3 regions of the Micromonospora sp. NPDC003816 genome follow, and region 2 is predicted to be linked to each of the others. Evidence: riboswitches for the same ligand, from Rfam matches in the RefSeq annotation. Region 2 holds a riboswitch; each other region holds the start of a gene.
The links. Region 2 has a riboswitch for S-adenosylmethionine ahead of ACFYTT_RS01555 (aminotransferase class V-fold PLP-dependent enzyme). Riboswitches for the same ligand answer to the same signal wherever they lie in the genome.
Positions count from the first base shown of each region.

Region 1 (7,261 bases), on a different contig from region 2:
CCGCCGCGAGGTGACCGTGGCCGGGCCGCCCCAGCCGGTGGCCAACCCGCCCGGCGGCAACCCCGCCGCGATCTCCTCGGTGCCGTTCGCCGGCTCGTTGAGCTCACTGCTCAGTGGGGTGGCCGGTGACATACCCGGGCAGCACGCCCGGTTCGAGTCCGAGCCGTTGACCGAGGCGGTCGACATCGTCGGCGCGCCCACCGTGTCGGTGCGCGCCGCGTCGAGCAGCGGCGAGGCGGTCCTCTTCGCCAAGCTCTACGTGGTCGACCCGGAGGGGGCGGCCACCCTGCCCAGCGGACTCATCGCGCCGATCCGGCTCAGCGGTCTGCCGGCCACCGTCGACGCCGCCGCGCCGGTCACCGTGACCCTGCCGGCGATCGTGCACCGGGTGGAGGCCGGGCACCGGCTCCGGCTGGTGGTGGCCACCTCGGACCAGGCCTACACGACCCCGATCGAGCCGGCCGTGTACACGGTCGCGGTCGGTGACACACCGGTCAGCCTGCCGACGGTCGACAGCGACCCGATCCCCACCGAGGCGGCGCTCTGGCGCTGGGTACTGGTCGGGCTGATCGCCGCGATCGTGATCGGGCTCGTCGTGCTCGTGGCCGTGCTGCGCCTGCGGCACCGCCGCCAGGACACCTCGATCCATCCCGAGTACGCGGACACCCCGTTGGCCGTGCGCCACTTGCGCAAGGAGTACGCCGACGGCTTCGTGGCCGTCTCCGAGGTGGACTTCGAGGTGCACCCCGGTCAGGTGGTCGGCCTGCTCGGGCCCAACGGCGCCGGCAAGACCACCACCCTGCGGGTGCTGATGGGGCTGACCCAGCCGACCGCCGGGGAGATCTACGTCTTCGGGCACCGGCTGGTGCCGGGCTCGCCGGTGCTCTCCCGGATCGGCGCGCTCGTCGAGGGGCCCGGATTCCTGCCGCACCTCTCCGGCCTGGAGAACCTCAGGGCGTACTGGCGGGCGACCGGACGGCCGGAGGCCGACGCGCACTTCGAGCAGGCGCTGGAGATCGCCGGTCTGGGCTCGTCGGTGCACCGGCGGGTCCGCAAGTACAGCCACGGAATGCGGCAACGGTTGGCCATCGCCCAGGCCATGCTCGGCCTGCCCGAGCTGCTGGTGCTCGACGAGCCGACCGACGGGCTGGACCCGCCACAGATCGCCGAGATGCGCCGGGTGCTTCAGCGGTACGCCACCGACGGGCGCGCGGTGCTGGTCTCCAGTCACCTGCTCGCCGAGGTGGAGCAGACCTGCACCCACGCCGTGGTGGTCAACAAGGGCCGGATCGTGGCCTCCGGGCCGGTGGAGGACATCGTCGGTGACTCGCCCAGCGTGCTGTTCGAGGTGAGCGACCCGACCGCGGCCCGGGACGTGCTCAACGACCTCGGTGGCGTACGGGTGCTGGACGACGCCGATGGGCACCTGGTGGTGGACACCAACGGCACCGCGCGCAGCGAGGTGGTCGCCGAGTTGGTACGGGCCGGTATCGGAGTGGACCGGGTGGTGCCCCGGCGCCGCCTGGAGGACGCGTTCCTCGCCCTGGTGGGCGAGAACTCTCGGGGAAGCGGGGACCGGTGATGGCGGGATCGACCGTGCAGCCGACGCGGGAGGAGTCCGGGGTGGCTCCGTCGGGTGCCGCCGCCGGCTACCGGCCGTCGAGGACGTTGCCGTTCGGCGCCGAGTTCCGCCGTCAGGCGGCGCGGCGGCGTACCCAGTTGGCGCTCGGTTTCATGGTGCTGCTGCCGTTGATCATCCTGATCGCCTTCCAGTTCGACTCGGGTGACGACGACAGCGGCCGGGGCGAGTTCGGCAGCCTCGTCTCGTTCGCCACCTCCGGCGGACTGAACTTCACCCTGTTCACCATCTTCGTCTCCGCCTCGTTCCTGCTGGTCGTGGTGGTGGCGCTGTTCTGCGGCGACACGGTGGCCAGCGAGGCGAGCTGGGGCAGCCTGCGTTACCTGTTGGCGGTGCCGGTGCCCCGGGCCCGGCTGTTGACGGTGAAGCTGCTGGTGGCGCTCGCCTACTCGGCGTTCGCGCTGGTGCTGCTCGCCGGTACGGCCCTGCTGATCGGCACCCTGCGGTACGGCTGGTCGCCGCTGCGCAGCACGGTCGCCGCACAGCTCGAACCCGGCGAGGGTTTGCTCCGCCTGCTCGCGGTGCTCGGCTACCTGGCGGTCGTCCTGCTGGTCGTCGCCGGTCTGGCGTTCCTGCTCTCGGTGGTCACCGATGCCGCGCTGGGCGCGGTGGGTGGTGCGGTGCTGCTGTGGATCCTCTCCAGCATCCTGGACCAGATCACCGCGCTCGGCGCGATCCGGTCGTTCCTGCCGACCCACTACAGCACCGCCTGGCTGGGGTTGCTCTCCACGCCGGTGCAGACCGACGACATCGTCCGGGGCGCCGTCTCGGCGATCTGCTACGCCACCCTCTTCTGGGGGCTCGCCTTCTGGCGCTTCACCCGCAAGGACATCACCAGCTGAGTGCGGCGTCGACGCCGTCGTCCGCCGACTCGGTGGGCGTCGGCGTCGGGCCCGTCCGCTTCTTCCAGGCGCTGACTCCGATCCGGTCGGTGTTGCCGAGGTCGATCGGCCCCTCCATGTCGAGTTCCTGCCCCGGCTGCCCCTTGGCCGCCGCGATCTCCACCCGCGCGGCGTCGGTGGCGACCACGGTCGGATCGTCGACCAGGTTGCGCCAGATCACGGCCGCTCCGGCCGTGGCGCCCGGTGCCAGCACCAGCGGCCGGGGTGGGTCGTCGAAGCCCGAGGCGATTCCGGCCGCCCCCTCGACCACCCGGACGGTGATCGGTGCCCCCTCGCCGTCGAACAGACGCAGCGCCGGATAGCCGCGCAGCTTGTACGGGCGGTCGCCGCAGTTGACCAGCTCCACGCCCATCGCCCGGAGCCCCATGGCCGCGCTGACGCCGAGGTAGCGGATCCGTACCCCCGATTCGGGGCAGACCTCCGGCGCGTCCGGGCCGGCCGTGGTCGGGCTCGTGGCCGGGTCGGCCTGCTCCGTCGGTCCGTCACCCGGGACGTTGCCGGACGCGTCGGTCGGTGCGCAGCCGGCGAGCAGCGCGAAGGCGGTCAGCAGCGCGACGAGCCGAGGACGCCGGTAGGCCCGGCCTCCGTCGCCGCGTCTCGTGGTCGTATCCGGCATCGATCCCCCGTGGATTTCTCGCATCGGCCCATCGTCGCATCACGGTCCTCGATCGTTCGGCGGGCAGTCGGGGTGGCGAGGTGGGCGCTTCGGGACGGCCTCCCGGTCGGTCGGGGACCGCCCCGCGTACCGGCTGGTGGGACGACGGTGGCCGCTTCCGGACCCGGGTGGGCGCGCGGCCCCGGATCGGATGACCGCGACTTGTTGCCGTCAGATGTCCAGGGTGTACAGGGAGTCGTTACGGAGGGTGATCGAAATGATCTTCGCCGAGGGGGGTTCCCTCGGGAGTTCCAGTCGCTACCATCGATGTGGGAGCGTTCCCAAAGGAAGAGATTGCATCGACAAATATTTATCAGTCCCGCATTCTGGTTGCCCTCGTCCATCCACAATGGAGGTTCCGGAATGCGTACTGACCGGTTCGGCGGGCCGGCCCTGTCCCTGTTCCGCATGGTCATCGGCCTGCTGTTTCTCTGCCACGGGTTGTCGTCTCTGTTCGGCGTCTTCGGCGGTGCCCGGGGGAGCGGTGAACCCGTCCCGCTCGGCACCTGGCCGGGCTGGTGGGCCGCGCTGATCCAGGCCGTCTGCGGTGCCCTCGTGCTCCTCGGTCTCTTCACCCGACCGGCGGCACTGGTGGCGTCGGGCTCGATGGCCTACGCCTACTTCGTCGTCCACCAGCCCGAGGCGCTGCTGCCGCTGCGCAACCACGGCGAGCTGTCGGTGCTGTTCTGCTGGTCGTTCCTGCTGATCGCGGTGCTCGGCCCGGGTAGCTGGGCGCTGGACAACCTGCTGCGCCAGCGCAACGGTGCCGCACTGGACCTGAAGGCGGCCGAACGCAGGTCCGTACCGGCCTGACCCGGCCGGTGCGGTGACCGACCGACGCTCGTGCGCGACCCTGGACCAGGTCACCCCGGCGCTGCCGGGGCTGCCCGATCCAGGGTCGACGCGCTTGCGCGGGTGGTGGCGGCGGTGAGGAATCGCTCACAGGCTGAGATCGAACGCTGACGAGCGCGGCGGGATTGCCTAGACTCGGCGGCACAACTGAATACCTCATCCAGAGGGGCTGAGGGATACGGCCCGAAGACGCCCCGGCAACCACCCCGCGCGCTCATCGCTGAGCGTCCCGTGGGGCAGGTGCCAATTCCGTCCCCGCCGCAGGGTGCGATGTGGGGGAAGATGAGAGGACTCGGACATGACGTCGACGCTCGCCCCTACCGGGATCGACACCACCGCCAGCCCCGCCCGCGCCCTGGTCTGCCGCGCCTGTTCCGCCCGCTACCCGTTGGCCGCGCAGCACGCCTGTTACGAGTGTTTCGGCCCGCTGGAGGTCGACTACGACCCGGCGGCCCTCGCCACCGTGACCCGTGAGCAGATCGAGGCGGGCCCGCAGAACATCTGGCGCTACGCGGCGCTGCTCCCCGCCGGCCAGGACCCGGCCACCCGGGTCACCCTGGACCCCGGTTTCACGCCGCTGGTCGCCGCCGACCAGCTCGCCGCCGAGCTGGGCATCACCGGCCCGCTCTGGATCAAGGACGACAGCGCCAACCCCACCCACTCGTTCAAGGACCGGGTCGTCTCGGTCGCGCTGACCGCCGCCCGGGCGCTCGGCTTCGCCCGGTTCGCCTGCGCCTCCACCGGCAACCTGGCCAACTCCGTCGCCGCCCACGCGGCCCGCGCCGGCACCCCGTCGGTGGTGTTCATCCCCAGCGACCTGGAGCAGGGCAAGGTCGTGACCACCGCCGTCTACGGCGGCGAGCTGGTGGCCATCGACGGTTCGTACGACGACGTGAACCGGCTTTGCGGCGAGCTGGTGGAGACCGACGAGTTCGAGGACACCGCCTTCGTCAACGTCAACGTCCGGCCGTACTACGCGGAGGGCTCCAAGACGCTCGGCTACGAGGTCGCCGAGCAGCTCGGCTGGCGGATCCCGGCCCAGGTGGTCATCCCGATGGCCTCCGGTGAGCTGCTCACCAAGGTCGACAAGGCGTTCAGCGAACTGGTCGAGATCGGCCTGGTCGAGGCGCCGGCCGGCGGGTGGAAGGTCTTCGGCGCCCAGTCGGCCGGATGCAACCCGATCGCCACCGCCCTGCACGGCGGCGGTGACACCATCACCCCGGTCAAGCCGACCGGGATCGCCAAGTCGCTCAACATCGGCGACCCGGCGGCCGGTCTGTACGCCCTGGAGGCGGTACGCCGGACCGGCGGCTGGATGGACTACGCCGACGACGACGAGATCCGTGCCGCCGTGCGGCTGCTGGCGCGTACCACCGGGGTCTTCGCCGAGACGGCGGGCGGGGTGACCGTCGCGGTGCTGCGCAAGCTGGTCGAGTCCGGAAAGCTGGACCCGACCGCGGAGACGGTGGTCTACAACACCGGTGAGGGGCTCAAGACGCTCGACGCGGTCGCGGGCGAGGTCGGGCCGACCCACCGGATCAAGCCGTCGCTGCGGGCCGCCCGCGACGCCGGCCTGCTCGGCTGAGACACGCCGCGAGCCCGTCGCCCGAAGTGGCATGTTGCACGCCGACCGATCCGCCGGGTAACGGGCTTTTAGCGGTGAGTGCGGAAAACACGCCGTCGAGTACTTGACGGCAGGAACCGGGCGGCGCAAGATGCTTCGTGCGGGAGGGCGTTTCGCCGTAGACTTTCAGTCTTTACGACCCAGCGCCGGAGGCGTTGTGCGATCGTCCCTCCCGACCAAGCTTTCCGAAGGGGCCGGCGAATAATCGCTGGCCCCTTCGTCGGTCGTCCCGCAGGCTGCGGAGATGGCCATCACCATCACCTCCTTCGGTCCCGACGACGAGTCGGCCATCGAACAGGCGTACCGGATCGGTGCCGACTACACCGCGACCGACCTGCCGGACTACCCCCCGTTCAGTCGGCAGCGGTTCACCTCGCTGTTCCACCAGCCGATGCCGGGCACCGAGACCCTCGCCCTGCTGGCCCACGTCGACGGCACCCCGGCCGGCTACCTGCTGCTCGACCTGCCGCAACTCGACAACACCGAGAACGCCTCCGGCGAGTTGGTCGTGCACCCGGACCATCGCAGCCGGGGAGTCGGTCGGGCGCTGTTCGAGCGCGGCCTGCGCGTACTGCGCGAACGCGGGCGGAAACGGGTCAGTGCGTTGAGCCGGGCGCACCTGCGCGACGATCCCGACCACCCCGCCCCGGCCGCCCGGTTCGCCGCCACCGTCGGCGCGGTCGACGCCCTGGCCGACGTACGACGGCGACTGCACGTCGCCGAACTGGACCAGGCCGCCCTGGACGCGCTGCTGGCCGACGCACGATCCCGGGCCACCGGCTACGAGGTGCTGTTCTGGCGCGGGGGTACGCCGGACGATCTGATCGCCGACGTCGCGTACCTGGACGGGCGGCTGCTGGCCGACGCGCCCATGGGTGACCTGGCATGGGAGCCCGAGCAGGTCGACGCGGAGCGGGTACGCGGCACCGAGCGGGCGCTCGAAGCGCGCGGCAAACGGCGCTACCACGCGGGCGTACGGCATCAGGAGTCCGGTCGGCTGGTCGCCTGGACCCTGCTCGACATGTCACCGACCGCCGACTGGCACGCCTTCCAACAGATCACCATCGTCGACCCGGAGCACCGGGGCCGCCGCCTCGGCCTGCTCACGAAGATCGAGAACCTTCGTCACCTGCTCGCCCACGAACCCGCGATCCAGGTGATCGACACCTTCAACGCGGACAGCAACGATCACATGATCACGATCAACGAGCAGCTCGGTTTCCGGGTGATGGATCGCTGGAGCAACTGGCAACTCGACGTCTGAGCTGTGACACGCCCCTACTGATCGCGGGGCTTCCTGTTGCATGATGGCGGGCATGACGGAGACCCCGCACCCCCTGTACGACAGGCACGCCGAGACCCTCGACCGCGCGCTGACCGCGATCACGGAGCGCGGGTACTGGTCCGCCTACCCGGAATCACCCAGCCCCCGGGTGTACGGCGAGACCGCAGCCGCCGACGGCAAGGCCGCATTCGAGGCGTACCTGGGTGGAGACTTCCCGCTCGACCAGCCGGGCGACGGCGACCAGGTAGCCACCGAGACCAGCCCCTTCGGCGTCCCGCTGGACGTCCGCTACCCGCACGCCACC
Region 1 is NZ_JBIANP010000004.1:78,757-86,017, forward strand. Features, by position in the region: gene ACFYTT_RS16000 (alpha/beta fold hydrolase) at 1-1,582, shown strand, start outside; gene ACFYTT_RS16005 (ABC transporter permease) at 1,582-2,481, shown strand; gene ACFYTT_RS16010 (DUF4232 domain-containing protein) at 2,471-3,157, opposite strand; gene ACFYTT_RS16015 (DoxX family protein) at 3,560-4,009, shown strand; SAM riboswitch class I at 4,202-4,337, shown strand; gene thrC (threonine synthase) at 4,347-5,633, shown strand; gene ACFYTT_RS16025 (GNAT family N-acetyltransferase) at 5,917-6,936, shown strand; gene paaN (phenylacetic acid degradation protein PaaN) at 6,989-7,261, shown strand, end outside.
Region 1: another riboswitch for S-adenosylmethionine. It lies ahead of thrC (threonine synthase); the one in region 2 lies ahead of ACFYTT_RS01555 (aminotransferase class V-fold PLP-dependent enzyme).

Region 2 (7,261 bases):
GCGACCGGACGCCAGCTACCGGATGCGGTTGCACGTGGTGGGCGGCGCGTTCGAGGAGTACCTGTCCGGTGCCAATCCGAGCCGCCGGGTCGACATGCTCCAGGAGGAGTGGGAGCGGGCCTACGGCGTCGACTCCTACGTGCCGCTGCGCGGGTACCTGCGCGACTACCTCAACGGCGACGCCGCCTACGACATCCGGTACCTGCACGTGCTCTGGGAGCACAAGCGGCTGATGACGGAGCGGTTCCTCCGCCTGGCCGAACTCGCCCCGGCACTGGCACCGCTGGTGGACGACTGCCGTGCGATGCAGACCGACGCGGTGGCGTTGCGCAACGGGATGTTGTGGCACGAGCAGAAGGGACGGTCCTCCCGGTTCGTCGAGGAGGCCATGCCGCGCCTGGAGCGCGTCTTCGACACCGAGGTGCGGGTGCTGCGGCAGGCCGTGGAGGAGATCCGGCGTCATCCGGCGCAGGAGCCGGCCACGGATCACCGGCCTGTCCATCAGGGCACGCCCACGGACGCGGGACGGGGTGGCGGGACGTGAGTGTGGACGCGGAGTGCGCGGTGCTCCTGCGGATGCCGACCCTGCGCCCGGACGACCACCTCCAGTTGCGGATCGTCGGCGCCGGCACGCAGGACTTCCGGTACGACCAGCGCACCGGCGAGTGGACCGCCACGCTCGATCCGGCGGCGCATCCCGACGGTGTCGAGGTCGTCGTCGTCCTCGACGGCGATCCCCAGCTCGACGGGCCGCTGCACCTGAGCACCGCCGAACTGGCCGCCCCGGCCTGCCGCATCGACGGGCGGGTCCACTTCGCGCGGCACCAGGACGTCCTCGTCGGCGAGTCGCACGTCGCCCGGCACTTCTTCCCCGGCGATCCGGAGTCCACGCAGCGCTACGACGTCATCGTCGTCGGCTCCGGTGCCGGTGGCGGCACCCTGGCGTACCAGCTCGCCGAGACTCCGTGGCGGGGCGGTCGGCCACCGCGCGTCCTGCTGCTGGAGGCCGGTAGCTACCTGTTCGGGACGCACACCGGCAACCTGGCCCGCTACCAACCGGTCGGTCCCGACGTGTACCCCAACATCTTTCACCACTGGGGTGCGTTCGGGCGTCGGCGCTGGCGGGCCGCCGACGCCGAGAGCGCCAAGGCACGCATCGCGCAGGGCCTCAACCTCGGCGGCCGGACCCTGTTCTGGGGAGCCTCGGCACCCCGGATGCACCGGTGGGAGTTCCGCGACTGGCCGGAGGCGGTCCGCGACGAGTTGTACGACGTCTGGTACGACCGCGCGGAGCAGCTGACCCGTGTCACTCCCCTGGTCCCGTCGTCGTACCAGACGATGGTCAAGGCGAAACTGCGGGAGTTGCCCGCGTTGGCCGAGTTCCGGCACTTCGATCCGCCGATGGCGATCGAGTACTGCGGTCCGGTCCCCGGGGCGGTGCCGGCGGGTATCTGGTCGGCTGCCGAACTGCTGCTCAGCCGCGCGATGCAGGACGGCCGCTTCGGCAACCTGCGGGTCCACCTGAACCACGAGGTGGTCGGTGTCGAGCGGGCGGCGGGCGAGGTCACCGGGGTGGTGACGTACGACCACCTGGCCGGCCGGGACCGCACCTACCGACTGGCCGACGACGGCGTGGTGGTGCTGACCGCCGGCACCGTCGGCACTGCCGCCGTCGCGCAGTCGTCCGGCCTCGCCGAGGACATCCCGCTGGTCGGACGCGGCATCACCGACCATCCCATCCACGTGGTGAAGTTCTGGATGCGGCAGGGCGGGGACTGGTACAGCCGGTTCGACTCCAGCAAGACCGTCTCCCGGCACCTCACCGACGCCGCCGACACCGACCCCGCCCACCCGTACAGCGTCACGCTGGACCTCGGCGCGAACCTGAACCAGTTCCGCTTCGTCAACGCGTTGGAGTTCACCGGCGCGAACCTGGCCACCGTCGACGGGAAGATGCCGGGCGAACTCGTGTTCATGGTCGAGGCGCCGCTGGTCGAGCAGAACGCCGTCACCCTGACCGAGACCCGGCCGGTGGGCGGGAAGCCCGCCGCGCTGCCCACCATCCGCATCCATCCCAGCCCGCGCGCCCACCAGGTCCAGGACGCCCTCGACACGATCACCGCCGATGTGGTGTCCGCCTTCGGAGGCGAGGTGTACGAGCAGCTCTGGGCTCCGCTCGGCGGGGTGTCGCACGAGGTCGGCACCATGCGGATGGGTCGCGACACGCCGGGCCGGGAGCGGCCGGGGGTGGTCGACGAGGACCTGCGCGTCGCCGGCCACCGCAACCTCTATGTCTGCGACCTGTCCGTCTTCCCGAACTCACCGGCGGCCAACCCGACGCTGACGTTGGCGGCGCTGGCCATGCGCCTCGCCGCCCACCTCAGCACCGGACGACTCACCGCCCCCGGGGCGTGTTGATCACCTGGCGTAGTCCGTGCAGGAGTCGGTCGACGTGCTCGGCGGTCGTGCCGATGCCGATGCTGGCCCGGATCGCGTAACCGTCGGTGGGGCGGCCGAGCCGCGTGGCCGCGTCAGCCAACAGCTTCCGGCTGAGCGGGTGGGCGCAGAACAAGCCGTCTCGTACGCCGATGCCGTGCTCGGCGGAGAGCCGGTGGGTGATGTCGGCTGCCCGCCGGTCGGCGACGGTGAAGCTGACGATGCCGACCCGGTCGTGGTCGGCGTCGAACGTGCGCAGTTCCGCCACCTGCGGCAGGGCGCCGAGGCCGTCGCGCAGTCGGGCCAGCAGCTCCTGCTCGTGGTGAGCGAGTACGTCCGGTGCGGCGGCGGAGATGGTGGCACAGGCGGCGGCGAGTGCCACCGCTCCCAGCAGGTTCGGCGTGCCGGCCTCGTGTCGGGCCGGGCCGGTCTGCCACTGCACCTCGGCGGGTTCGTCACCGACGTGCCTGGTGGCTCCACCGCCGGACAGGTACGGGTCGGCGGCGTCGAGCCAGTCGGCGCGGCCGGCCAGGACGCCCGCACCGAAGGGCGCGTACAGCTTGTGCCCGGAGAGCGCCAGGTAGTCGATACCGGCGGAGGCCATGGAGACCGGGCGGTGCGGGGCCAGTTGGGCGGCGTCGACGGCGATCCGCGCGCCGTGCCGATGGGCGATCTCCGCGATCTCGGCCGTCGGCCAGACCTCGCCGGTGACGTTGGAGGCGCCGGTCACCGCCACCAGCACCGGCCCCGCGTCGCCCAGGTCGGCCAGCGCCCGGGTCAGCCCGGAGGTCACCTCGGGCAGGTCGGCGGGCACCGGCAGGCGGTGCACGTTCGGCCAGGCGAGAAGGTTCGCGTGGTGTTCGCCGGCCCAGGTCACCACGGTGGTGTGCGGGGGCAGGGCCCGGGCGAGCAGGTTCATCGCGTCGGTGGTGTTCCGGGTGAAGATCACATGGTCGTCCGGCCGGACGTCGAGGAAGTCCGCGACGGTCTGACGGGACTGCTCGTACGCCAGTGTGCACCGGCGCGACGCGAGGCCGGCGCCCCGGTGCACGCTGGCGTACCAGGGCAGCAGCTCGGTGACCGCGTCGGCGACCGGGACGAGGCAGGGTGCGGTGGCGGCGTAGTCGAGGTTGGCGTACGCGACGGTGGTGCCGTCGGAGAGGCGGACCGGAAGGTCGACGCCGAGCACGGCAGGAGCGATCGTGGGCACACTCGTCCTCAGGTGACAGTGGACCCGTGCGGGTCCGCGCTTGCCTCCGGCGGTCGCCGACGGCCTGGTCTCACCCGGAGGCACCCCACCGCGGATACGAGGGTTGCCGGTCAGCAGGCCGGGGCCTTGGCGCTGACACTCTTGACCGCTGCCGATGCTGCCACACGGGCGAGCCCGCCCGCCAGTGCCCGTCGGGCACCCGTCATGTCCCTGTTCGTACGACACGAGACAGCCCCTTGAGTCGTCCCGCCTGACCGGTCGGCTCGCCGTCGCGCCGGTCCGGGTGGCGGCTCGGGAGCAGACGTGAATCCGACGCCCCGGGTGCGCGATTGCGCGGGCGCGCTTCACCACGCACAGTGACCACAGTCACCTGCCACCGATCGGCTCGGCGTCCCTTCGCCGCTGTTCTGTCGGCCATGGGAGCGCGGGTCGGCGCGGCATGTCGGTGATTCGACGGATCACTGTCCGGAAAGCGTCTCCACCACGCGGAATAGCACACTCCATCATGGACGGACCAGCGGTTCGACTGTCAGCTTTGCGAAACACTTTCGCGCTCCGATCTGCCCTACGGTGAACCGGCGTTACCGCAGCGACCACGCCGCAACCATTGGGGAACGCATCACCATGCGCATACTCGCCGTGCCCGTCAGGGTGGACGCCCTGTGGCTCGCCACCGACCGGACCGTGACCGGACCGACCGCCGACTTCACCCGCCTGCCGTACGTCGACGCCAGCACCGGCCGGGACGCCGACTTCGGTGAGCGCAACCTCAGCGACGCCATCCTGCCCGGGTCGTTCCAGCAGGACCTGCTGTTGCCGGCCGGCATCCACCTGCACTGGTCACTGCCGGACGCGCTGACCCGGTTGACGCACGGTGCCGCGACCGGCGGTGGTGCGCCCGCCGTCGACCTGCCCCGGGTGCCGAACCGGTGGCTGGTCACCCGGACCGCGCCGGGTGGGGCCCAGGACCGCTGGATGGTGGAGAGCGACGCGCTGGGCGACGTCGACCGGGGCGGGGTGACCTATCCGCTGCGGGCGGCCGATCCACGCGGCACCACCGGACGCCCGTGGCGGTATCTCGGCCGGAAGCTGCCGCTGTCGGCGTGGCCCGGTGTGCCGACCGACCGGGTGGCCGCGCTCACCGCGCTCGGCTACGGCGAGCCGACCTTCGCCGCGTTCTATCCGAACTCGTCGAGCGTGTTCGGGTTGCACGACGACGGCTACGGGGCGGTGCCGCCGCCGAACGGCCTGCGCTACGACGTGGTCGGCTGGTATGCCGAGACGGCCGACGACGAACTGCTGGCGGTGGTGGCGACGGCGGCCGGGCGGAGCTGGCCGCAGACCATCGCCGACGAACTGGACTGGTCGGTGCCGGCCGACACCGGCGGCGACGCTCCGGCGCGGATGCTCTGCTTCGGTCGGCTGACCTTCGCCGCGACGGCGAAGCGGGCGCCGGTGCCCGGCCCGACGACCGACTCCGAGAGCGGGGTCTGGGTGGCGAACACCGCCACCGAGGCGCTCGCCGCGCACCTCGGCGCGGTGTTGCCCGGGGTGACCGAGACGCAGACCGAGAAGCTGCTGGAGGCGCTGACCGTCGCCGACGAGTTGGAGAGCGGCGTGTTGGACCTGCCGGCCCGGCTGGCTCAGGCCCGGCATGCCGCGTCGTTCGGCACGGTCGCCTCCGGGGTGGCCTGGACGGTCCGCCGGCAGGACGACCCGCTGGACGGCGGGGACGAGGGGGCGCCGGTCACGGTGCCGCAGCGCCAGGCCCGGGAACGGTTGGCGCTGCCGGGGAGCTTCGGCGACCTGCTGGTCGCGCTGAACGAGGCGCAGTCGGCGTACGACGCGGCGGCGGCCGAGGTCGCCGGGGCACGGCGGCGGATCTTCGCGGACTGGACCCGGTACCTGGTCTGTGCGTACCCGCCACCGGGTGCCCGGGAGGACTATCCGGACCCGGATCTCGTCGGCTGGTATCTGCGACGGGAGGTGTCGGCGTTGTCCGCCCGGTTGGCAAGGCTGGGAAGTTGGCCGCCGGTGGACACCGGCACGAGTCTGGCGCACCGGTTGCAGGCCGCCCGGCAGGCCGCGCAGTCGGCGCTGGACACGGTCAACGCCACGGCGGCGGCGACCGCGCGGAGCCGGTTCGAGTTGCAACAGGTCCCGGGTACGCCGTACCAGGTGCCGAACGAACCGGTGGTGCTGCTCACCGGTGCGGCGGCCACCCCGTCGGACCGGTACGGCCGCGACGGCGCGGACCAGCCGGACGGGCTGCTGCCGTGCCTGGCGGTGGAGCTGGCCGTCTCCGAGGCCGACCTGCGGACCGCAACCGGGGTGACCCGCCTCGGTGACCTGCTCGCGGCACTGGCCACCAAGCTCGCCACCGGGCAACCGGAACATCCCGCGCTGCGGTCGTGGACGGGTCAGCCGTGGCATCCGGTGCTGCTGCACTGGGAGGTCGAGTTCTTCCCGGCGCGGGCGGGCAACAACCTGGACCCGTCCGGGCGGGACTTCGACCCGGCGTTCGTCACGACTAACTACGAGCTGCCCGACGGGGACCGGGAACTGCGCCCCCGGGCGGAGAAGGACGTGCTGGACACGGCGGCGAACGTCTACACCGGCAGCACGGTGTTGTCGGCGTCGGCGCGGCCGGTGCTCTCCACCCGGATCATGCGGTACCTGCGCGGGACACCGCTGGCCCGGGCGAACGACGAGCGGACGGCGGCGGGACTCGACCCGTGGACCGCCGACCAACTGGACGACGACCCGGGACCGCTACTGGACTGGTGCGCGGCGCAGCAGGACGACGCGCGGCTGGGCACGCTCGCGACGGCGTACCGACACCTCGCCGCGCACGAGGGAAGCAACCTGGCGCAGAGCCTGGGTGGTTTCAACGACGCCCTGGTGATGCTGCAGATGGTGCGTCAGTTGCCGATCACCGACCCGTTGGGTTTTCCAGCCGGGCGGTCGCTGGCGGCGCTCGTGCAGGAGGCGGTGGCGGGTGAGGGGCGGCACGCGCCGGTGCCGCTGAGCGACTTCAACCCGGTCCGGGCGGGGGCGCTGCGGGTGCGGCGCTTGCGGATCGTGGACAGCTTCGGCATCGGGTACGACGTCGACACCGACAAGCCCCGGACCACCACCTGGTTGAGCATGCCGAACCGGCCGACCTGGGTGGCGATGCCGCCCCGGCTGGCGGTGCCGGCGCGGGTACGGCTGGACCTGCTCGACGCCGAGGCCGCCGGGCGAGCGCTGAGCGGGTTGCCGCAGTCGTCCCCGGTCTGCGGGTGGCTGCTGCCCGATCCGCTCGACGACGGGCTGCGGGTGTACGCGGCGGACGGGGACTGGCTCGGCACGCTCTACCTGACCGCCGACCCGGCCGCCCCACGGCAGGCGTGGTGGCAGTCCTCCCCGCAGGGGCCGGTCACCGAGGTCGGGTCGATCGGCAACGTGCGGCTGCGCGCGGTGGTGCAGCGGCTGCGTGGGCTGGGCGCCGACGGGCTGGCCGAGTTCGTGTCCCGGCTCGACGAGTCGCTGGACGCGGTCGAGCCCGAGGACCCGGGGCAGCATCGGGCGCGGGCGGTGCTGGTCGGTCGGCCGGTGGCGGTGGTCCGGCTGGCA
Region 2 is NZ_JBIANP010000001.1:371,585-378,845, reverse strand. Features, by position in the region: gene ACFYTT_RS01565 (hypothetical protein) at 1-544, shown strand, start outside; gene ACFYTT_RS01560 (GMC oxidoreductase) at 541-2,418, shown strand; gene ACFYTT_RS01555 (aminotransferase class V-fold PLP-dependent enzyme) at 2,396-3,625, opposite strand; SAM riboswitch class IV at 3,678-3,793, opposite strand; gene ACFYTT_RS01550 (hypothetical protein) at 4,271-7,261, shown strand, end outside.

Region 3 (7,261 bases), on a different contig from region 2:
CGGCCGCCGATCGCCCGCAGGGTGTCCGCGACGAACCCGGCCTCGTTGAGGGTGTCGGTGTGGATGGAGACCTGCACGCCCGAGGCGTCCGCCACCCGCAGGCACGCGTCGATCGCCGCCGGGGTGGTGCCCCAGTCCTCGTGCAGCTTGAAGCCGCCGGCACCGGCCCGCAGTTGTTCCCAGAGCGCCTCGGCGGAGACCGTGTTGCCCTTGCCGAGCAGCAGCACGTTGACCGGGAACGCGTCCAGCGCCTCGTGCATCCGGGCCAGGTGCCAGGCGTTCGGCGTGACGGTGGTGGCCCGGGTCCCCTCGGCCGGTCCGGTGCCGCCGCCCACCAGGGTGGTGACACCACCGGCCAGCGCCTCGGTGACGATCTGCGGGCAGATGAAGTGCACGTGGGTGTCGACCGCCCCGGCGGTGAGGATCCGGCCGTTGCCGGCGATCACCTCGGTCGCCGGTCCGATCACCAGCTCCGGGTGCACACCGTCCATGGTGTCCGGGTTGCCCGCCCGGCCCAGCGCGACGATCCGCCCGTCGCGGATCCCCACGTCCGCCTTGACCACGCCCCAGTGGTCGAGGACCACCGCGCCGGTGATGACGGTGTCCAGGGCCCCCTCGGCCCGGGTGGCCCGGGACTGCCCCATCGACTCGCGGATCACCTTGCCGCCGCCGAAGACCGCCTCGTCGCCGCCGGCACAGTGGTCGTGCTCGACCTCGATCAGCAGGTTCGTGTCGGCCAGCCGGATCCGGTCGCCCGTACTCGGCCCGTAGAGCGCCACGTAGCGCTCCCGCTCCACCATGCTCATGCCGTCGCTCCGCTCCGCTGCGCGCCGCCGTCGGGCACCGCCGTCGTCGGGGCCGGGTCCAGCGGGCCGGCGCACTCGCCGCGCAGGCCGGGGACGATCCGCGCGCCGCGCAGCGGCACCAGGTCCACGGTGCGGCTCACGCCCGGTTCGAACCGCACGGACGTGCCGGCCGGTACGGCGAGACGCTGCCCCCAGGCGGCGGACCGGTCGAAGTCCAGGGCCGGGTTGGCCTCGGCGAAGTGGTAGTGCGACCCGACCTGCACCGGCCGGTCACCGGTGTTCACCACGAGCAGCGTGGTCACCGGACGTCCGGCGTTGATCTCCACCGGCCGCGCCGCCGGCAGGATCTCCCCGGGGATCACGGGATCGGGTGGTGCACCGTCACCAGCTTGGTGCCGTCCGGGAACGTCGCCTCCACCTGCACCTCCCTCAGCAGCTCGGGGATGCCGTCCTGCACGTCGTCCCGGCTCAGGACGGTGCGGCCGGAGGCCATCAGGTCGACCACGGACGCCCCGTCGCGGGCACCTTCGAGGAGGAAGGCGGTGAGCACCGCGACGGCTTCCGGGTAGTTGAGACGCAGGCCGCGCTCGCGGCGGCGTCGGGCGACGTCCGCCGCCACGTGGACGAGCAGGCGGTCCTGCTCGTGAGGGGTGAGATACACGGGGTGCTCCCGGTGGGTTCCGCGCCCCGGACACCGTCGGCCCGGCGCCTCGACGCGCCGACCGCCGGTCGGGGTTCGCCCGCCGGTCCCGACCGCCACGTGCGCGGGGCCCGGGGTTTCCACCTCCCCGGTCCGCGTGACGGACCACCGGCGGTGTCGGGTCGGATGCGGACCGCACCGCCCACCGCTGAGCAGACCGTAAGGGATCACGCGGGCAGCGGGCAACACCCCGCGTGAGCGTGGTCATAACGGGTGGACGCTGCCCCGTCACGGGCTGCTAGCCTCGGCGGCAGGTCAAGAGCGTCAGCGTCAAGCCCCGGCTCGCTGGCCGGCAACCCTCGTCCGCGCAGGGGTGCCCCGGGTGAGGACCAGGCATCGGAGCGATCTCCGGTGCAAGCGTGGCCTGGTGTCCCAGGTCATCACGACCTCGAGGAGAGCCATGGCGTACCCCGATCGACCGGTTGCCTGCCGGCACCTGACCCGGCGTCGGCACGTCGACATGATGCGGGTGTGCAGCGCCGCGTGTAGCTGACCGCGTCGCCACCCGGCCGTCGACCCCACCCGGTCGGACGACCACCCCGTTCGTTCCCATCCTTCGCGGTCCGTCCCACGGCGGACCGTCGGTGTGGCACGTGCGTGCCCGCCGCCGCTCATCAGGAGACACCTGTGCGATTCCTTCCTGCCCTCACCCGGGCCGCCGCCGTCGGCGTCACCGCCGTGCTCGCCGCCGTCACCCTCACCGCCTGCGGCGCGGACGGTGACCCCGCCGAGAACCCGTACAACCTGCTCCAGCCGGGGGTGCTGCGGGCCGGCACGCTGACCGACGCACCGCCGAACGTGTACCTCAAGGACGGCGAGTTCACCGGGTTCGACAACGACCTGCTGGTCGCCGCCGCCGACAAGCTCGGGCTGCGGGTCGAGTTCGTCGGCACCGACTTCTCCGGTCTGCTCGCCCAGGTCAACAACCGCAAGTTCGACGTCGGCAGCTCCTCGATCACGATCACCGAGGCGCGGAAGAAGACGGTCGACTTCGGCAACGGCTACGACTTCGGATACTTCGGCCTCGACGTGCCCGCCGGTTCGACGCTGGCGAGCTTCGACGAGCTGTCGGGCAAGCGGGTGGTCGTCGTGCAGGGCACCGTCCAGGACGACTACGCCACCGGGCGTGGCCTCGACCCGGTGCGGGTGCCGGACTACAACGGCGCGATCAACCAGCTCAAGGCGGGCACCGCCGACGCCTGGATCGCCCCGGCCGAGATCGGCGAGAAGACCGCCGCCGACAGCGGCGGCAGGATCACGGTCGCGGCGAAGGAACTCAGCCCGGCACCCACCGCGTACGCGGTCGCCAAGGGCAACGACACGCTGCGCGAGGCGCTGAACCGGGCCCTGGACGAGGTCATCGCCGACGGCACCTGGACCCGCCTCCAGGAGCAGTACTACCCGGGCCGGCCGATCCCGGCCGACTTCACCCCGGGCAGCGGCGAGGTGTCGGCGCCGGCCGCCTCCTGAGGTAGGACGACGAGCGAGTAGGGCGGAGGTCGACCGTGGATCCGTTGCGCACCCTGTGGGAGACGTTCTTCGACTGGGAGTCGATGCGCGAGGCGCTGCCCGACATGATCACCGTCGGGTTGCCGAACACGCTGATCCTGGCGGTCACCGCCGCCCTGCTCGGCTCCGCCATGGGCATCGTGCTGGCCGTCGCGGGCATCTCGCGTACCCGCTGGTTGCGGTGGCCGGCCCGGGTCTACACCGACGTGTTCCGCGGTCTGCCGGCGGCGGCGACGATCCTGCTGATCGGGGTCGGTCTGGCGCCGTTGGGCATGCAGGTGTGGGGACCCAACCCGTACCCGCTGGGCATCCTGGCGCTGTCGCTGATCGCGTCGGCGTACATCGGGGAGATCTTCCGCTCCGGCATCCAGTCGGTGGAGGCCACCCAGGTGGAGGCCGCCCGCGCGCTCGGTTTCTCCTGGTGGGAGGCGATGCGGGTGGTGGTGATCCCGCAGGGTGTCCGGCGGGTCCTGCCGGCCTGGGTCAACCAGCTCATCGCACTGATCAAGGACTCCAGCCTGGTCTACTTCCTCGGTCTGCTGGCCAGCCAGCGGGAGCTGTTCCGGATCGGGCAGGACTACGCGGCCAACACCGGCAACCAGTCGGCGCTGCTGCTCGCCGGGCTCTTCTATCTGACCCTGACCGTGCCGCTGACGCACGTCGTCAACTGGATCGACCGGCGGCTGCGGCACGGCCGCCCGGCGACCGGACCGGCCGGTGACGACCCGGACGACCTCGACCTGGCGCTGCCCGGCGCCGCCGGAGGCAACCAACGATGAGCACCTCGGTCAGCCTGAGCCTGCGCGACGTACACCTGGCCTTCGGCCCTCACCAGGTGCTGCGTGGGGTGGACCTGGACGTCGCACGCGGCGCGACCGCCTGCGTGATCGGCCCCTCCGGGTCCGGTAAGTCGACGCTCCTGCGGACCGTCAACCGGCTCCTCGAACCGGACAAGGGTGACGTGCTGCTGGACGGACGCAGCGTGCTGCGCGACGACCCGGACGCCCTGCGGCAGCGGGTCGGCATGGTGTTCCAGCAGTTCAACCTCTTCCCGCACATGAGCGTGCTGCGCAACATCACCGTCGCGCTACGGCGCATCCGCAAGCTCGGCGAGGACGAGGCGGTGGCGGTGGCGCGTACCCACCTGGACCGGGTGGGGCTGGCGGCGAAGGCCGACGCCCGGCCGGCGCATCTGTCCGGCGGGCAGCAGCAGCGGGTGGCCATCGCCCGGGCGCTGGCCATGCAGCCGCAGGTGATGCTCTTCGACGAGGCCACCTCGGCGCTCGACCCGGAGTTGGTCAAGGGCGTGCTGTCGCTGATGGCGGACCTCTCGTCGCAGGGCATGACCATGGTGGTGGTGACCCACGAGATGGGTTTCGCGCGCGAGGTCGCCGACACCGTCGCGTTCATGGACGCCGGAGTGGTGCTGGAGGCCGGCGAGCCGGCCGCGATCTTCGAGTCGGCCGAGCACCCGCGCCTACGCCGCTTCCTGTCCCAGGTTCTCTGACGCGAACGCAAGCGCACTCAACATCACCCTCCGGTACGCGACCATGCGCACTCGTAGCGTCGACCGCCCTTTGAACGCCACAACAGGCTCCTCAGCCTCGATATCTAACGGCCGGTATAGGCTGTCGCTCGAATCTGCAACATCCAACTCAACCGGGAGGTCAGCGTTGAGCGACCGGGTCATCGACAACCCGATCATCAACTCGCCATACGGCCGCCCCACCCGCCACTTCGCCTTCGACCGGGACGGCATCACCGACCGGGTCGAGGAGCAGCGGCGGCCGTCGAGCTTCTTCATCCCGGTGCCGCGACCTCGCAAGCGGGGACAGCAGCTTGAGTTGCAGGTCTTCACCGAAGACGACATCAAGCCCAACAAGCAGGTCAATGATGTCCGGGAACGGGTCGACGCGTGGCGGACGGCGGGCTGGCCGAACGTCACCCCGGTGACCCGCCGCCTGCTGGAGTACTGGAGCGATCCGGAGCGGGACAACAAAATCCTGTTCTGCCAGCGTGAGGCGGTCGAGACGGCGATCTTCCTTGCCGAGGGAGCGACCAAGTGGCAGGGAAGTTGGATCAACAACGATCTGGACGCGCACAACGCTGAGCACAACAACGGTCTGCCACGAGCCGCCCTCAAGATGGCGACCGGCACCGGCAAGACCGTGGTGATGGCCATGTTGATCGCGTGGCAGACGATCAACAAGGTCCATGCGCCGTACGACAGGACCTTCGCGAAACGGTTCCTCGTGGTGACCCCCGGCCTCACCATCCGCGACCGGCTGCGGGTCCTGCTGCCCGAGGATCCGGGCAACTACTACCGCGAGCGTGATCTGGTGCCGGCCGAGTTCGCCGACGACCTCGGCCAGGCAAAGCTGGTAATCACCAATTTCCACGCCTTCCAGCTCCGCGAAACCCGCTTCGGCCGCAACGCGACCGGAAACACCAAGGCACTGGTGGCACCCGGTCGACCCGACCCGTTCCGGGAGACCCCGGCCCAGATGGTCACCCGGGTGCTGCGCGAACTCGGCGGATCGTCGGAGATCGTTGTCTTCAACGACGAGGCACACCACTGCTACCGGGGACGTGCCGGTGAGCCAGAGCCGGACGCCGACACCGTCGAGGATCTGCGCGGCGACGAGCGCAAAGAGGCCGCCGACCGGGCCGAGGAGGCCCGCATATGGTTCAGCGGCCTGGAAGCGGTCCGCGCCAAGGTCGGCATCAAGAGGGTGTACGACCTCTCTGCGACCCCCTTCTTCCTGGCCGGATCCGGCTACCGGGAGGGCACGCTCTTTCCCTGGGTGGTCAGCGACTTCTCGCTGATCGACGCCATCGAGGCCGGCATCGTCAAGATCCCCCGGGTACCGGTCGACGACGACCGGGTCGCCAACCGCGTGACCTACCTGAATCTCTGGCAGGAGATCCGCGACGCCCTGCCCAAGGGCGGACGCCGATCCCACCAGGACTTCACCGCAGCGGATCTGCCTGGCGCGTTGACCGCCGCCCTGCACAGTCTCTATGGCTCCTACGTGTCAGCGTTCGAGGCGTGGGAGAAGTCGGAGGCTGCCGCCCACGGGCAACCGCCACCCGTCTTCATCGTCGTCTGCAGCAACACGACAATCTCGAAGGCCGTCTATGAGTGGATTGGCGGCTACGACCGTGAGCAGGCCGGACATCTGCTGCCGACCGCCGGACAGCTACCCCTGTTCAGCAATGTGGCGGACGGGCAGTGGCTGCACCGGCAACAAACGATCCTGGTCGACGCTGCGGAGTTCGAGTCCGGCAGCCTGTCACCGGAGTTCCGCCGTACCGCAGCACGAGAGATCGCGGAGTTCAAACAGGAGTACGCCGAGCGCTTCCCCGGCCGGAGCGCCGACGACATCGGCGACGCGGAACTGATGCGGGAGGTGATGAACACCGTCGGCAAACCGGGAAAGCTCGGTGAGCCGGTGCGGTGTGTCGTCAGCGTCTCCATGCTGACGGAGGGCTGGGACGCCAACACGGTCACCCACATCCTGGGAGTGCGGGCCTTCGGCACGCAACTGCTCTGCGAGCAGGTGGTCGGCCGGGGCCTGCGGCGACGCTCATACGTCGCCGATGAGAACGGCATGTTCACTCCCGAGTATGCGGATGTCTACGGCGTTCCGTTCCAGTTCATCCCCACGGTGGCGGTGAGCCGGGAACTGCCGATGAAGCCGGTCCGCAATGTGCGGGCCGAGCCGGACCGCGACGCGGCGAAGCTTGAGATCACCTTCCCGCGGGTGGTCGGATACCACCTGGAGATACCCGACGCGCCGCTGGTCGGCGATTTCAGAGATCCCGACCTCAAGATGGTCTTGTCTCGACAGGACCTACCGACGAAGACCATGGTGGCGGGACAGGTCGGCGAGGAGGATGTGCACGATCTCGAACGGTTGAAGCGCCTCCGTGGACAGTTCGTCGTCTACCGACTAGCCAGTGAAGTACTGAGGCGCAAGTTGCGCACCGGAGACGGCGACCTGCGGCCGTGGTATTTCCCGCAGGTGCTGGAGATCGCTCAACAGTGGCTCCGTCGATGCGTCGACGTCCGGGACGACCAGGCAGTTGGTCTGATCCTGCTTCGGGAGGCCGAGGCGGTAGAGAAGGTCTGGCAGTCGATCACCTGGCAGGGCGGCCGGCGGGAACGGTGGGTGCTGCCGGTGCTGCGGACGGCCGACCCGGTCGGCACCACTTCGAGCGTCGACTTCCGAACGACCAGGGAGGT
Region 3 is NZ_JBIANP010000017.1:33,009-40,269, reverse strand. Features, by position in the region: gene ACFYTT_RS29580 (urease subunit alpha) at 1-806, opposite strand, end outside; gene ACFYTT_RS29575 (urease subunit beta) at 803-1,168, opposite strand; gene ACFYTT_RS29570 (urease subunit gamma) at 1,165-1,467, opposite strand; SAM riboswitch class IV at 1,760-1,872, shown strand; gene ACFYTT_RS29565 (ABC transporter substrate-binding protein) at 2,134-2,976, shown strand; gene ACFYTT_RS29560 (amino acid ABC transporter permease) at 3,012-3,794, shown strand; gene ACFYTT_RS29555 (amino acid ABC transporter ATP-binding protein) at 3,791-4,522, shown strand; gene ACFYTT_RS29550 (BPTD_3080 family restriction endonuclease) at 4,689-7,261, shown strand, end outside.
Region 3: another riboswitch for S-adenosylmethionine. It lies ahead of ACFYTT_RS29565 (ABC transporter substrate-binding protein); the one in region 2 lies ahead of ACFYTT_RS01555 (aminotransferase class V-fold PLP-dependent enzyme).